2 regions of the Paucibacter hankyongi genome follow, and region 1 is predicted to be linked to the other one. Evidence: predicted binding sites of a transcription regulator. Region 1 holds the regulator's gene; the other holds the start of a gene.
The links. Region 1 encodes LexA, which represses DNA repair genes until DNA is damaged. Its sites were predicted from a motif close to ACTGTATNNNNATACAGT; they were not measured.
Positions count from the first base shown of each region.

Region 2: recA (recombinase RecA) is a predicted target of LexA. The motif match lies at 4,724-4,741, and genes of this name have one in related genera.

Region 1 is NZ_JBBHJX010000001.1:519,721-525,792, reverse strand. It holds tRNA gene WG899_RS02330 (tRNA-Ala) at 1-37, shown strand, start outside; tRNA gene WG899_RS02325 (tRNA-Glu) at 133-208, shown strand; tRNA gene WG899_RS02320 (tRNA-Asp) at 297-373, shown strand; gene lexA (transcriptional repressor LexA) at 774-1,490, opposite strand; gene WG899_RS02310 (asparaginase) at 1,598-2,563, shown strand; gene WG899_RS02305 (organic hydroperoxide resistance protein) at 2,704-3,129, opposite strand; gene WG899_RS02300 (MarR family winged helix-turn-helix transcriptional regulator) at 3,203-3,700, opposite strand; gene WG899_RS02295 (DUF1304 domain-containing protein) at 3,863-4,222, shown strand; gene WG899_RS02290 (ABC-F family ATP-binding cassette domain-containing protein) at 4,266-6,072, opposite strand, start outside.
Region 2 is NZ_JBBHJX010000006.1:50,030-56,101, reverse strand. It holds gene mrdA (penicillin-binding protein 2) at 1-1,032, shown strand, start outside; gene rodA (rod shape-determining protein RodA) at 1,029-2,186, shown strand; gene WG899_RS11115 (sensor histidine kinase) at 2,191-3,708, opposite strand; gene WG899_RS11110 (response regulator) at 3,770-4,441, opposite strand; gene recA (recombinase RecA) at 4,780-5,820, shown strand; gene WG899_RS11100 (nuclear transport factor 2-like protein) at 5,868-6,072, shown strand, end outside.

The sequences.
Region 1 (6,072 bases):
CAAGAGGTCAACGGTTCGATCCCGTTTATCTCCACCACTTATTGCTTGTTGGTGATAAGTGGCGGCGCGCGGTTCAAGTGGGTCGATTCGAAGGGCTGAAAGGCTTTTTGAATCTGAAAATTAGAAGGTTTAGTCCCCTTCGTCTAGAGGCCTAGGACACCACCCTTTCACGGTGACTACAGGGGTTCGAATCCCCTAGGGGACGCCAAGTTTGACAAGGCTTGGCAATCATCTGAGGATGGTTGCAAAACTTGTTCGGTGAGTTAGTGTTTGAGTAATCAACTGCTAAGTCATTTGGAGTGGTAGTTCAGTTGGTTAGAATACCGGCCTGTCACGCCGGGGGTCGCGGGTTCGAGTCCCGTCCACTCCGCCAATATTGAAAGCCCTGATTGCGAAAGCAGTCAGGGCTTTTTCTTTTGCCAGTCATTTTCGATCACATTTGTCGGCCGAACGAGGTCTATTCCCGCATACTCATATCGAGTCTGTGATCCCAGACTACCGAATCGATTTCTCGAGAACTCTAACTCGGGACGGATTTGCAGTCTCCAAGGCCGTATGTAGCATTCACTCATACGAGTCGGGCACCAAGCCTGGAGTTTGATCTGGGTGCCGACTCGGTATATTGAGCTCCAAAAGCGCGCGAATAGGAGCGCAGATTTGATACTGAGAATTCTCAGAGTCCAATCGCATGTGCCCTTCGCGGATTTAAATCCCCGTCGTCAAGCCCATACGAATTCACCAGTAGGTTCTGGTGCGCCATGTTTTGAGCGCATTCAATTGAACATCTGGCCGCGAATCAAACCAACAGCCAACCCTTCTAGCACAAAACTCTCGTCGCCGTCGGCAACGAGAATCGGTGCAAAGTCAGGGTTTTCAGGCAATAACTCGATACCTTTGCGATTGCGTTGGAATCGTTTGACGGTCACGTCATCACCTAAGCGCGCCACCACGATTTGGCCATTCTTGGCCTCGGAAATTTTCTTCACCGCGAGCAGGTCGCCGTCCATGATGCCAATGTCTTTCATGCTCATACCACGGACCTTGAGTAGAAAGTCAGGCTTTTGCGCAAACATGCTGGCTTCGACGGCGTATGTCTGTTCAATATGTTCTTGGGCCAAGATCGGCTGGCCCGCTGCAACGCGCCCAACCAAGGGCAGAGTCAACTGGGCCAAGCTGGCAAGTGGCAGGGAAAACTGACGGCCGGGAGCGCCACCTATAGTTTGGCGAGACTCTTTTGCTTCGCGAGCCTGGTTGACCGCCTTCAATGTGTCAGACTTCAGCCTGATGCCGCGGGAAGTTCCGCCCACCAACTCAATGACGCCCTTGCGGGCCAGGGCTTGCAGATGTTCTTCGGCTGCGTTGGCGGAGCGGAATCCGAGTTCGGCAGCGATTTCGGCCCGGGTCGGAGGGGCGCCGGTCAGTTCAATGGCCTGTCGAACCAAATCGAGGATTTGTTGCTGACGTGCGGTGAGTTTCGGCTTGTCGTCCATGGGAATCCTGTTTGGGGTTGGCCTGAATATTTATCCAGCTACTGTATTTTCATCCAGCTGAGAAAAAAATGCAAAAAAACGATGCAAACAATAGGTCGCCAGAGTCCTTGACCACGCAGTCACCTGATTTGGTGTTGATCCTCGGCACCGGGGGCACGATCGCGGGTACGGCTGAAGATGCCTCTGACAATGTGGGATACCGCGCAGCCCAACTGGGTGTTGCGCAATTGGTCGCCGCGGTGCCGCCGCTGGCTGGGCAACGTTTGGAGACTGAGCAGGTCGCTCAGCTCGACAGCAAGGACATGGATTTTGAAACCTGGCAACGTCTAGCACTTCGTGTCCAGATCCATTTAGCGCGCCCCGAGGTGGCCGGGGTGGTCATCACCCATGGCACCGACACCTTGGAAGAGACTGCATATTTTTTGCAGCGCGTCTTGGGTCCGGCTAAACCGGTGGTGCTGACCGCGGCGATGCGTCCGGCCACCGCTTTGCAAAAAGATGGTCCTCAAAATCTGTTGGATGCCGTCACTGTCGCGACGAATCCATCGGCGTCAGGTGTTGTGGTGGTGTTCGCCGGTCAGGTTCATTCGGCCGAGCAGGTGCGCAAGGTGCACAGCTACCGCGTCGATGCCTTCGGTTCGGTCGATGGCAGTCGCTTGGCAAGCATCGAAGAGGGGCATGTTCGCTGGTTGGCTGTTGCGCACAGCCATGCGCCGGTTTTTGGCACGTCCTTGCTGGCAACGCTGCCGCCCAAACAATGGCCAAGCGTCGAAATCGTGCTCAACCATGTAGGGGCAAGCGGTTCGGTGGTCCGGGCGCTTGTGGCCCAAGGTGTTGACGGCTTGGTGGTTGCCGGTACTGGCAATGGCAGCCTGTCGATCAGCCTGGACGCGGCCTTGCGGGAGGCGCAGGCCGCCGGTGTCCGCGTCTTGCGCAGCACCCGCTGTGACGCTGGACCGGTGACCGCTTCGGACGAGGCCTTGCCCAGCGCCGGCGCACTCAGTCCGGTGAAGGCAAGGATTGAAATGCTGCTGCAACTGATGCAGGAGAAATTACAGGCGCGGATCGCCTAAGGCCTAAGTGCCAATCTCGGCGGAGTTCGTTCCGCCGAGTGGACGCAGTCTGGCTATCGCAGAAGACGCAGGTACAAGCTGGGACTGCGCGCTTTTGTCGCTCGTCCGCGCACTCAAACCTGCGGTCTTCTTCAGCCCATTCAGACGATATTCAGTGCGACGTCGATATTGCCGCGCGTTGCATTGGAGTAGGGGCAGACTTGATGCGCGGCCGCGACCAATTGCTCGGCGCTGGCTCGGTCCAGGCCGGGGATGCTGATGTTCATCGCAACCTGTATGCCAAAGCCCGCTGGGATGGGGCCAATGCCGACTTCTGCGCTGATCGACAGATCGGCCGGCAAGGCGATTTTCATTTTTCCAGCCACGACCTTCATCGCGCCAATGAAACAGGCGGAGTAGCCGGCTGCAAACAGTTGCTCGGGATTGGTTCCGCTTCCTCCTGCGCCGCCCAACTCTTTGGGTGTGGACAGCGTCAGGTTCAAGGCGCCGTCGGGAGTGGTGGATTTGCCTTCTCGGCCTCCGGTGCTCGTAGCGTGGGCGGTGTAGAGAACTTTATCGAGTGCCATGGTGCTTTCCTTTGTGCTCGCGGTGGGTTGAGGTACTTGATTGCCGGCTTTTTGCAAGCCGGCCTTGCTGGGATCAGCTTGGTTTGTGCTCGTTTTGGCTATCGAGTTCGCGTCGCAAGCGCTGCAATCGCGAAGTCAGTTCGGCCAACTCTTCAAAGGAGCAGGCGCTGGCGCAGGCCAAACGAGTTGGAATAGCTCGGGCAGACCTTTTCAGGGCTTGCCCTTCTGCGGTCAAGAAAATGTCGACGCGCCGCTCGTCGTCTTGGGCACGTTGGCGCCGGATCAGCCCGGTGCTTTCGAGGCGTTTCAGGAGCGGTGTCAGCGTGCCCGAATTGAGTGAGAGCCGTTGGCCGAGGCTGGCCACATTGAGGCCATCGGTCTCCCACAGGACCAACATCACCAAGTACTGCGGATAGGTGAGTCCGAGAGGTTCCAGCAAGGGCTTGTAGGCCTTGGTCATGGCCAGGGAACTGGCGTACAAGGCAAAGCACAGTTGATTGTCCAATCGCAAAACCTGATCGGTGTCGAATTGGGGCTGTTGCTGGGTTCGAGCTGTGCGTGGCATGGGCATGAATGTAGGGTGCAATTCAATTGCGTACAATTAATGTGGCCTTTGCCGCCCATGCTATACAGGCGCCCAGGGAAAGAGGGGTGGGTCAGTTTTCCCGCGGTAGTTTCGCGCCGGAAGGAGGCGAAAGACTGAAGACCTCAAACGACGATCAGGGAGTGCGCGATGCGAATGGTGGCAGATCTTTTGCTGGTCTTGGTGGCCGGCTTGCACCTGTACTTTTTGGTGCTGGAGATGTTTCTTTGGACCAAGCCCCTGGGGCGAAAAGTCTTCGGGCTGACGGCCGAGTTTGCCCAGGCCAGCAAGGCGCTGGCTGCGAACCAAGGGCTTTACAACGGATTTCTCAGTGCCGGTTTGCTTTGGGGGCTGAGCCAAGGAGCGGCTGGCGTGCCGGTGCAATTGTTCTTCTTGGCTTGCGTGGTGGTGGCTGGCGTCTTCGGCGCAATCACCGTCAGCCGCAAAATCCTATTCGTGCAGGCCTTGCCTGCCGCCGTGGGTCTGGCGGCCGTGCTGCTGTCTCGCTGAAGCGGGGCTACTTGAATGCAGTGCCGCTCGGCGGCACTGCCCCTTAGCCGGCTGCGTGCAGCGCGTCTACTTCTGCGCTGAGTTCCAGCCAACGCATCTCTGCTTCAGCCAGTTCATCACCGATTGATTTCAATCGGCGGCCCAGTTCCGCGATCTGGGCAGGATTGGCGGTTCCGGCCGCCAATTGCGCCTCGACCGCACTGCGCTCATCGGCCAGCTTGTTCAACTTGGCGTCAATGGATTCCATTTCGCGGCGAAGTGGCTTGGTTTGCTCGGCCAATTTTTGCCGCGCTTGGCCGCTGGCCTTGCGGTCTTCCCGGCCGGCGGGGGCTTTTGCCGCGATGGGCGTGGCCACTGGCGTTGGTGCGGCCGCGGGTGCAGCCGCTGGTGACTTGCTGGAATTTCTGGCGTTCTTGAGCGCGGCTTTCGCCGCTTCCTTGGCGGCCTTGGCGGCTTCCTTCGATTGTTCCAGCAGCCACTTCTGATAGTCGTCCAGGTCGCCATCAAACGGCGCCACCACGCCCTTGGCGACCAGCCAGAATTCATCGCAAACTTCGCGCAGCAAGGCCCGGTCATGGCTGACCAACATCACCGTACCCTCGAACTCGTTCAAGGCCATGGACAAGGCCTCGCGGGTGTTCAAGTCCAAATGGTTGGTCGGTTCGTCCAAGAGCAGAAGGTTGGGGCGCTGCCAAACCAACATGGCCAAGACCAGACGGGCTTTTTCGCCCCCCGACAATGAGCCCACTTCCTGATTGACCATGGACCCGACAAAGCGGAACTGGCCCAAGAAGTCGCGCAACTCCTGTTCACGTGCATTTGGGCTGACCTCTTTGGCCAGACGCACCATGTGTGACAGCGGGCCTTCATCGGGGCGCAGCACATCCATTTCTTGCTGAGCGAAGTAGCCAATCGTCAGACCCTTGCCCTCGGTGATCTTGCCGCCCATGGCGCGCTGCATGCGGGCCACGGTTTTCACCACCGTGGACTTGCCTTGGCCGTTCGCGCCCAAGATGCCGATGCGTTGGCCGGCCAGCACCGAGCGGTTGATGCCTCGCACGATGACGTTCTCGCCTTCGTCGGTGTCGTAGCCGCAGGCCACTTCATCAAACATCAGCATGGGGTTGGGCAGGTTCAGCGGCTCGCGGAACTCGAATGAGAAGTCCGCGGAAGCCAGCACCGGCGCCAACTTTTCCATACGCTCCAGGGCCTTGACGCGGCTTTGTGCCTGCTTGGCCTTGCTGGCCTTGGCCTTGAAACGGTCAATGAACTTTTGCAAGTGAGCAATGCGCTCTTGCTGCTTGCCAAAAGCGGCGGCTTGCTGCTCCATGCGCTCGGCGCGCATTGTCTCAAAAGTGGTGTAGTTGCCGCCGTAGCGGATCAGCTTGGCCTCGTCCAGGTGCAGGGTGACGCGGGTGATGGCGTCCAAGAACTCGCGGTCATGGCTGATGACGATCAGCGTGCCCTCATAGCGTTGCAGCCAGGCTTCCAGCCAGACCAAGGCGTCCAAGTCCAAGTGGTTGGTGGGTTCGTCCAGCAGCATCAAGTCGGCCGGGCACATCAGCGCCCGAGCCAGCTGCAAGCGCATGCGCCAGCCGCCCGAAAAGCTATTCACTGGCGCATCGACCTGTTCGCCCTTGAAGCCCAAGCCCATCAACAGGGCTTGCGCGCGCGGGCGAGCATCGAAGGCGCCCACATCGCTGAGCAAGGCATGCGCATCGGCCATGGCGTGGCCATCTTCGGCGGCTTCAGCGGCGTCGAGTGCCGCACGCGCGGCCATCAAGCGGGTGTCGCCTTCCAAGACATAGTCGGTGGCCGGCATATCGGTTTCGGGCATGTTCTGCGCCACT
Region 2 (6,072 bases), on a different contig from region 1:
GTGGACCTGATCCATGACCAGCTCGAGCCCTTTGGTTTCGGCCGCAAGACCGAGATCGATCTGCAAGGCGAAGTCACCGGCGATCTGCCGTCCACCGCCTGGAAGCGCAAGCGCTTCAAGAAGCCCGAGCAGCAGAAGTGGTTCGCGGGCGAAACCATCTCGCTAGGCATCGGCCAGGGCTATAACAACTTCACCATGCTTCAGATGGCCACCGCCATGTCCACCCTGTCGACGGGCGGCCTGCGCTACAAGCCCCGGCTGGTGCGCGAGATCGAGGATGTGGTCAAACATGAGCAACGCCGCATGTCCAGCGATGCGCTGGAACCGATGGGGCTCAAGCCCGAGCAGGTCGAGGTGATCCGTAACGCGATGCATGGTGTGACCATCGAGGGCACTTCCAAAGCCGCCTTCAACGGCGCGGGCTACAAGAGTGGCGGCAAGACCGGCACGGCCCAGGCCATCGGTCTGCGCGCCGGTGAGAAGTACAAAGACATCAAGGCCGATGAGCGCAAGCGCGACCATTCACTCTACGTCGCCTTTGCGCCGCTGGAGGCACCCACCATTGCGTTGGCGGTGATCGTCGAAAACGCCGGCTTCGGTTCCACCTCAGCCGCACCAATCGCCCGCCGCCTGTTCGACTTTGTGCTGATGGGCCAGTACCCCAGTGAGGAAGACATCGCCCTGACTCAACAAGGCAAAACGACCGCTCCAGTCGGTAAGCCACGGCTGGCCAGCGAGGTCCCACTGCCTGGCACGGCACCTGAGGTTGCAGCTTCAGCTGCTTCAGCGGCCAACCCCGGCTCGGGTGCATCGGCACCCGTTGCCGCAACATCGGCTTCCGCTGCTTCCACGCCTCCTGTCGCTGGTAATAGCGCCAAACTGCCCAAAGCCGCCCTCATGCCGGCCAGTGCCGCTGTTCGTACGCCCCTATCGGTGCCGCAAGCCGCCAGCGCGGGCAAGCCGGCGGCCAGCGCTTCCGAACTCCGCCATGCGGCGGCCAGCCACCCACCCGCCTCGGGAGCCTCGCGATGACAGGCGTTTTCAACAAACCCAGCTGGTGGCAGCGCATCAAGCCGCTGTTCTCCGGCTTTGACATCCCCTTGCTGCTGGCAATTGGATGGTTGATGGGCATCGGCATGCTGTCCATGTATTCGGCCGGTTACGACCATGGCACCCGCTTTGTCGATCACGGGCGCAATATGTTGTTGTCCATCGGCCTGATCTTTCTGGTTGCGCAGATGCCGCCACAGCGGCTGATGTCATTTGCCATCCCGCTCTACACGATTGGCGTGGCGCTGCTGATTGCGACTGCCTTGTTCGGCATCACGAAAAAGGGCGCGCAGCGCTGGCTCAGCATTGGCGTGACCCAGATCCAGCCTTCGGAGATTTTGAAAATTGCCACGCCCTTGATGCTGGCCTGGTGGTTCCAAAAGCGCGAAGGGCTGCTACGGCTGCCCGACTTCATTGCCGCCTTTGTGCTCTTGGCGATTCCCGTCGGCTTGGTGGCCAAGCAGCCGGACTTGGGCACCTCCATCCTGGTTGCTGCGGCGGGCTTGTTTGTGATCTTTTTTGCCGGCCTGTCATGGCGCTTGATCGTTCCCGCATTCTTGATCGGTGCCGTGGCCATATCCGCGCTGATCATGAGCGAAGAGGCCATCTGCCAGCCGGATGTGAAATGGCCGGTGCTGCGCGAGTACCAAAAGCACCGCGTCTGTACGCTGCTGGACCCCAATAAAGACCCGCTTGGCAAGGGCTTCCACATCATTCAAGGCGGCATCGCCATCGGCTCCGGCGGGCTGACCGGCAAGGGCTTTATGAAGGGAACGCAAACCCATCTGGAGTTCATTCCCGAGCGCACCACCGACTTCATTTTTGCGGCCTTCGGTGAGGAGTTTGGCCTGATGGGCGCGCTGGCTCTGCTGGGCGGCTTCACCGCGCTGATCATGCGCGGCTTGATGATCGCGTCGGATGCGCCGACCTTGTTCGCCCGGCTGATGGCAGGCGCGGTGACGCTGAGCTTCTTCACCTATGTCTTCGTCAATATGGGCATGGTCAGCGGTATCTTGCCCGTGGTGGGCGTGCCCTTGCCCTTCATCAGCTATGGCGGCACCGCCATGGTGACCCTGGGCATCAGCCTGGGCTTTTTGATGTCGATCTCCAAGGCCAGGCGCTTCAATCAGTCTTGATGGTTCAGTCGTCCCCGCCTGCTTCCACGTCAGGGTTGGGTGGCGAAGCATGGGCGTGGAAGCGTATGGTGAAGCGCGCCCCCGGGCCATGACCGTCGGGCTCATCCAATCCAGGCCGGCGCTGGCGGGTGTCGTCGAGACTCAGCTCGGCCTCGTGCTGCTGGGCAATCTCGCGCACGATGGCCAAGCCCAGGCCTGAACCATCGACATTGGTGCCCAAAGCGCGGAAGAAGGGCTGGAAGACTTTTTCGCGCTCGTTTTCAGCAATGCCCGGGCCCGAGTCTTCGACCTGCAAGACACTGACTTGACCAAACGGGTCTTCCACCACGCGCACGGTGACCGTGCCCTGGGTCGGCGTGTACAGCAGGGCGTTGTCGACCAGATTACGGATCAGCTCTCGGATCAAGATCGGGTGGCCCAGCACGCGCAAGCCACATTGCTCCACGCTGGGGCCCTCGTAGCCCAGGTCGATGCGCTTGTCCATGGCGCGGGGCACGAAGTCGCGCACTGTCTCCATGGCGAGTTCGGCCATATTGACCTCGCTGCGCTGGGCCGCATGCTCTTGGTCCTCGGCGCGCGCCATCGCCAGCAACTGGTTCACCATATGCGCGGCGCGCTGGCTCGACAGCGAAATCTGCTGCAGCGACCGCTTCAACTCAGCGGGCTGGCTGCGGCCGGCATCGATTTCGCGCTCGGCAAACTCGGCCTGCATGCGCAGCCCCGCCAACGGCGTTTTCAACTGATGGGCCGCGTCGGCCAGAAAGTGCTTTTGCCGGCTGATCGATTGATCCAGCCGTGCTAACAAGTCGTTGATCGCGCGCACCAGGGGGGCCACCTCTTCGGGGATGCGGCGCTCATCGATCGGGCTCAAGTCCGAACTCTCGCGCGAGCGAATGCGGCGCTGCAATTCATTCAGGGGCGCAATACCACGCGCCAGGGCCAACCAGACCAAGAGCACGGCCAAGGGCAGGATCACGAACTGCGGCAGGATCACGCCCTTGATGATTTCGTTCGTCAGGCGGCCACGCTTGCCCAGGGTCTCGGCCACTTGCACCAGCATGGTTCGGGTCGACCCAGCCAAGCCTTCGGGCGCCACCCACAGATAAGCCACCCGCACGCGCTCATTGGCGACCTCGTCATCGCGGAAATGCAGCTCCCAGGGCACGATCAGCTCTTCGTCCACCGGCACCGGCAGATTCGCGTCGCCACTCAAGAGCTCACCGCGCAGGCCAAGCACCTGATAGAAAACCGTGTCGGCCTCATCGGCGCGCAGCAAGGCAGCGGCCTCCGGCGCCAGCGCATATTGGGACCGACCGCTGCGCAAATTGGGCTGTGCGGCGGCCACCTGCAAGCCCAAGGTACGCGCCATCTCGCCGAGTTCGCGGTCATAAGGGCGGCTGGCAATGCCTTGTGCTACCAGCCAGGTCAGCGCCACGCTGATCGGCCAGATCAGCAGCAGCGGCGCCAGCATCCAATCAAGGATCTCGCCAAACAGTGAGCGTTGACCCGAATCAACCGGCATTGACTGCCTTAAAGCGAAGGAAGAGGCGGAGTAAGAGCGGTCGGACGCGCATCAGGCGCAATCAGGCGGGGATTTTTTCCAGGCAATAACCCAGGCCGCGCACGGTGGCGATGCGGATCGGACCTTGCTCAATTTTCTTGCGCAGCCGGTGGATATAGACCTCGATGGCGTTATTGCTGACTTCCTCGCCCCACTCACAAAGGCGCTCCACCAACTGGTCCTTGCTCACCAAACGGCCGGCCCGCTGCAGCAGCACTTCGAGCAAGCTCAGCTCACGCGCGGACAGCTCAATCATTTGCTCATTGATGTACGCAACCCGCCCGGTCGCATCGAAGCTGAGCGGCCCATGCTTGATGATGCTCGACGCCGTGCCCAGCCCACGCCGGGTCAGCGCCCGCACACGCGCTTCCAGCTCCTGCAGGGAGAAGGGCTTGGCCATATAGTCATCAGCGCCAAAGTCCAGCCCCTTGACGCGCTGCTCGACGCTATCGGCCGCAGTCAAAATCAGCACCGGCATCGACGAGCCCCGTGCGCGCAGCTTGCGCAACACCTCCAGACCATGCAGCTTGGGCAGGCCCAGGTCCAGGATCACCAAGTCAAACTCATGCGAAGCCAAGGCGGCGTCCGCCTCGCTGCCGCTGCTCACCTGATCCACGGCATAGCCGGAGGCACGCAACGAACGCAGCAGCGCGTCGGCAAGTACTTGGTCATCTTCAGCAATCAGGATGCGCATGCGGTCTCCGTCCTTGACTTGTTCTTGTCTCCGCATTCTAGGGAGTCCGCCTGCCTTTCAAGCGCCTGGATTACGAATGTGCGCAGGATGAACGTTTGGGCCCTGAAGCTGAAACGGCGAATTACTGGCTCATCCAGTGAGCCATCTGATATTTACGATTGCATGCATTGAAGGCCTGGAAGGGCGTGGGCTGACAAGCAGACTTCGGTCGCTACATCACCCCACCGGCGGTTTCCAACTTCATATCGCGCCCGGCACTTGCCAACGACGATTCGATAAACTACTGTACAAACATACAGATTGCGCCATAATCGCGCCAGTCAATTCAGGAGAAATTCATGGACGCCCCAGCCAAAACCGTCAACGCAGAAAAGGCCAAGGCCCTGCAAGCCGCACTCAGCCAAATCGAGAAGCAATTTGGCAAGGGCTCCATCATGCGCCTGGGTGAAGGCGAGGTGATTGAGGACATTCAAGTCGTCTCCACCGGCTCGCTGGGTCTGGACATTGCCCTGGGCGTCGGTGGCCTGCCGCGCGGCCGAGTGGTCGAAATCTATGGCCCGGAATCGTCGGGCAAGACAACACTGACGCTGCAGGTGATTGCCGAGATGCAAAAGCTCAGCGGCGTCTGCGCCTTTATCGACGCCGAACATGCACTGGACATCCAGTACGCGCAAAAGCTCGGCGTCAATCTGCAAGATTTGCTGATCAGCCAGCCCGACACCGGCGAACAAGCGCTTGAGATTGTTGACGCCCTGGTGCGCTCTGGCTCGGTGGACCTGATCGTCGTTGACTCGGTCGCCGCACTGACGCCCAAGGCCGAGTTGGAAGGCGAAATGGGCGACTCGCTGCCCGGCCTGCAGGCACGCTTGATGAGCCAGGCTTTGCGCAAGCTGACCGCCACGATCAAGAAGGCCAATTGCATGGTCATCTTCATCAACCAGATCCGCATGAAGATCGGCGTGATGTTTGGCAGCCCCGAAACCACCACCGGCGGCAATGCCTTGAAGTTCTACGCCTCGGTGCGTCTGGACATCCGTCGCATCGGCTCGATCAAAAAGGGCGACGACGTGATCGGCAGTGAGACCAAGGTCAAGGTGGTCAAGAACAAGGTCGCCCCGCCCTTCAAGACTGCGGAGTTCGACATCCTTTATGGCGAAGGCATCAGCCGCGAAGGCGAGATCATCGACATGGGTGTGATCGCCAAGGTGGTCGAGAAGTCAGGCTCCTGGTATGCCTACCAAGGCGAAAAGATTGGCCAGGGCAAAGACAATGCGCGCGAGTTCCTGCGCGAAAACCCAGATCTGGCCCGCGAGATCGAAAACAAGGTTCGCGACTCGCTCGGCGTGCCGCTGTTGGCAGGCAGCGAGCCCGCGGCCTAAGGGTACAAACGCGCCGCCGCAGGGCGTTGTTCGGCAAGCTTCACCAAATGGGCAGCAAGACTTCCAGCCTTGAGTTGGTACGGCGCTTCTGGGCGCTCTACCAAGCTAGGCGCTGGGCCGAGGCCCAAGCGCTGCTGAGTCCGGCGGCGTATTGCGTGTGGTGGGCCACTACCGAACGGTTTGCCGGCGCGGCAGCCATCGTGCATGTGAATGCGGTCTATCCAGAGGGCTGGGCCATTCATTTGCTGGAGT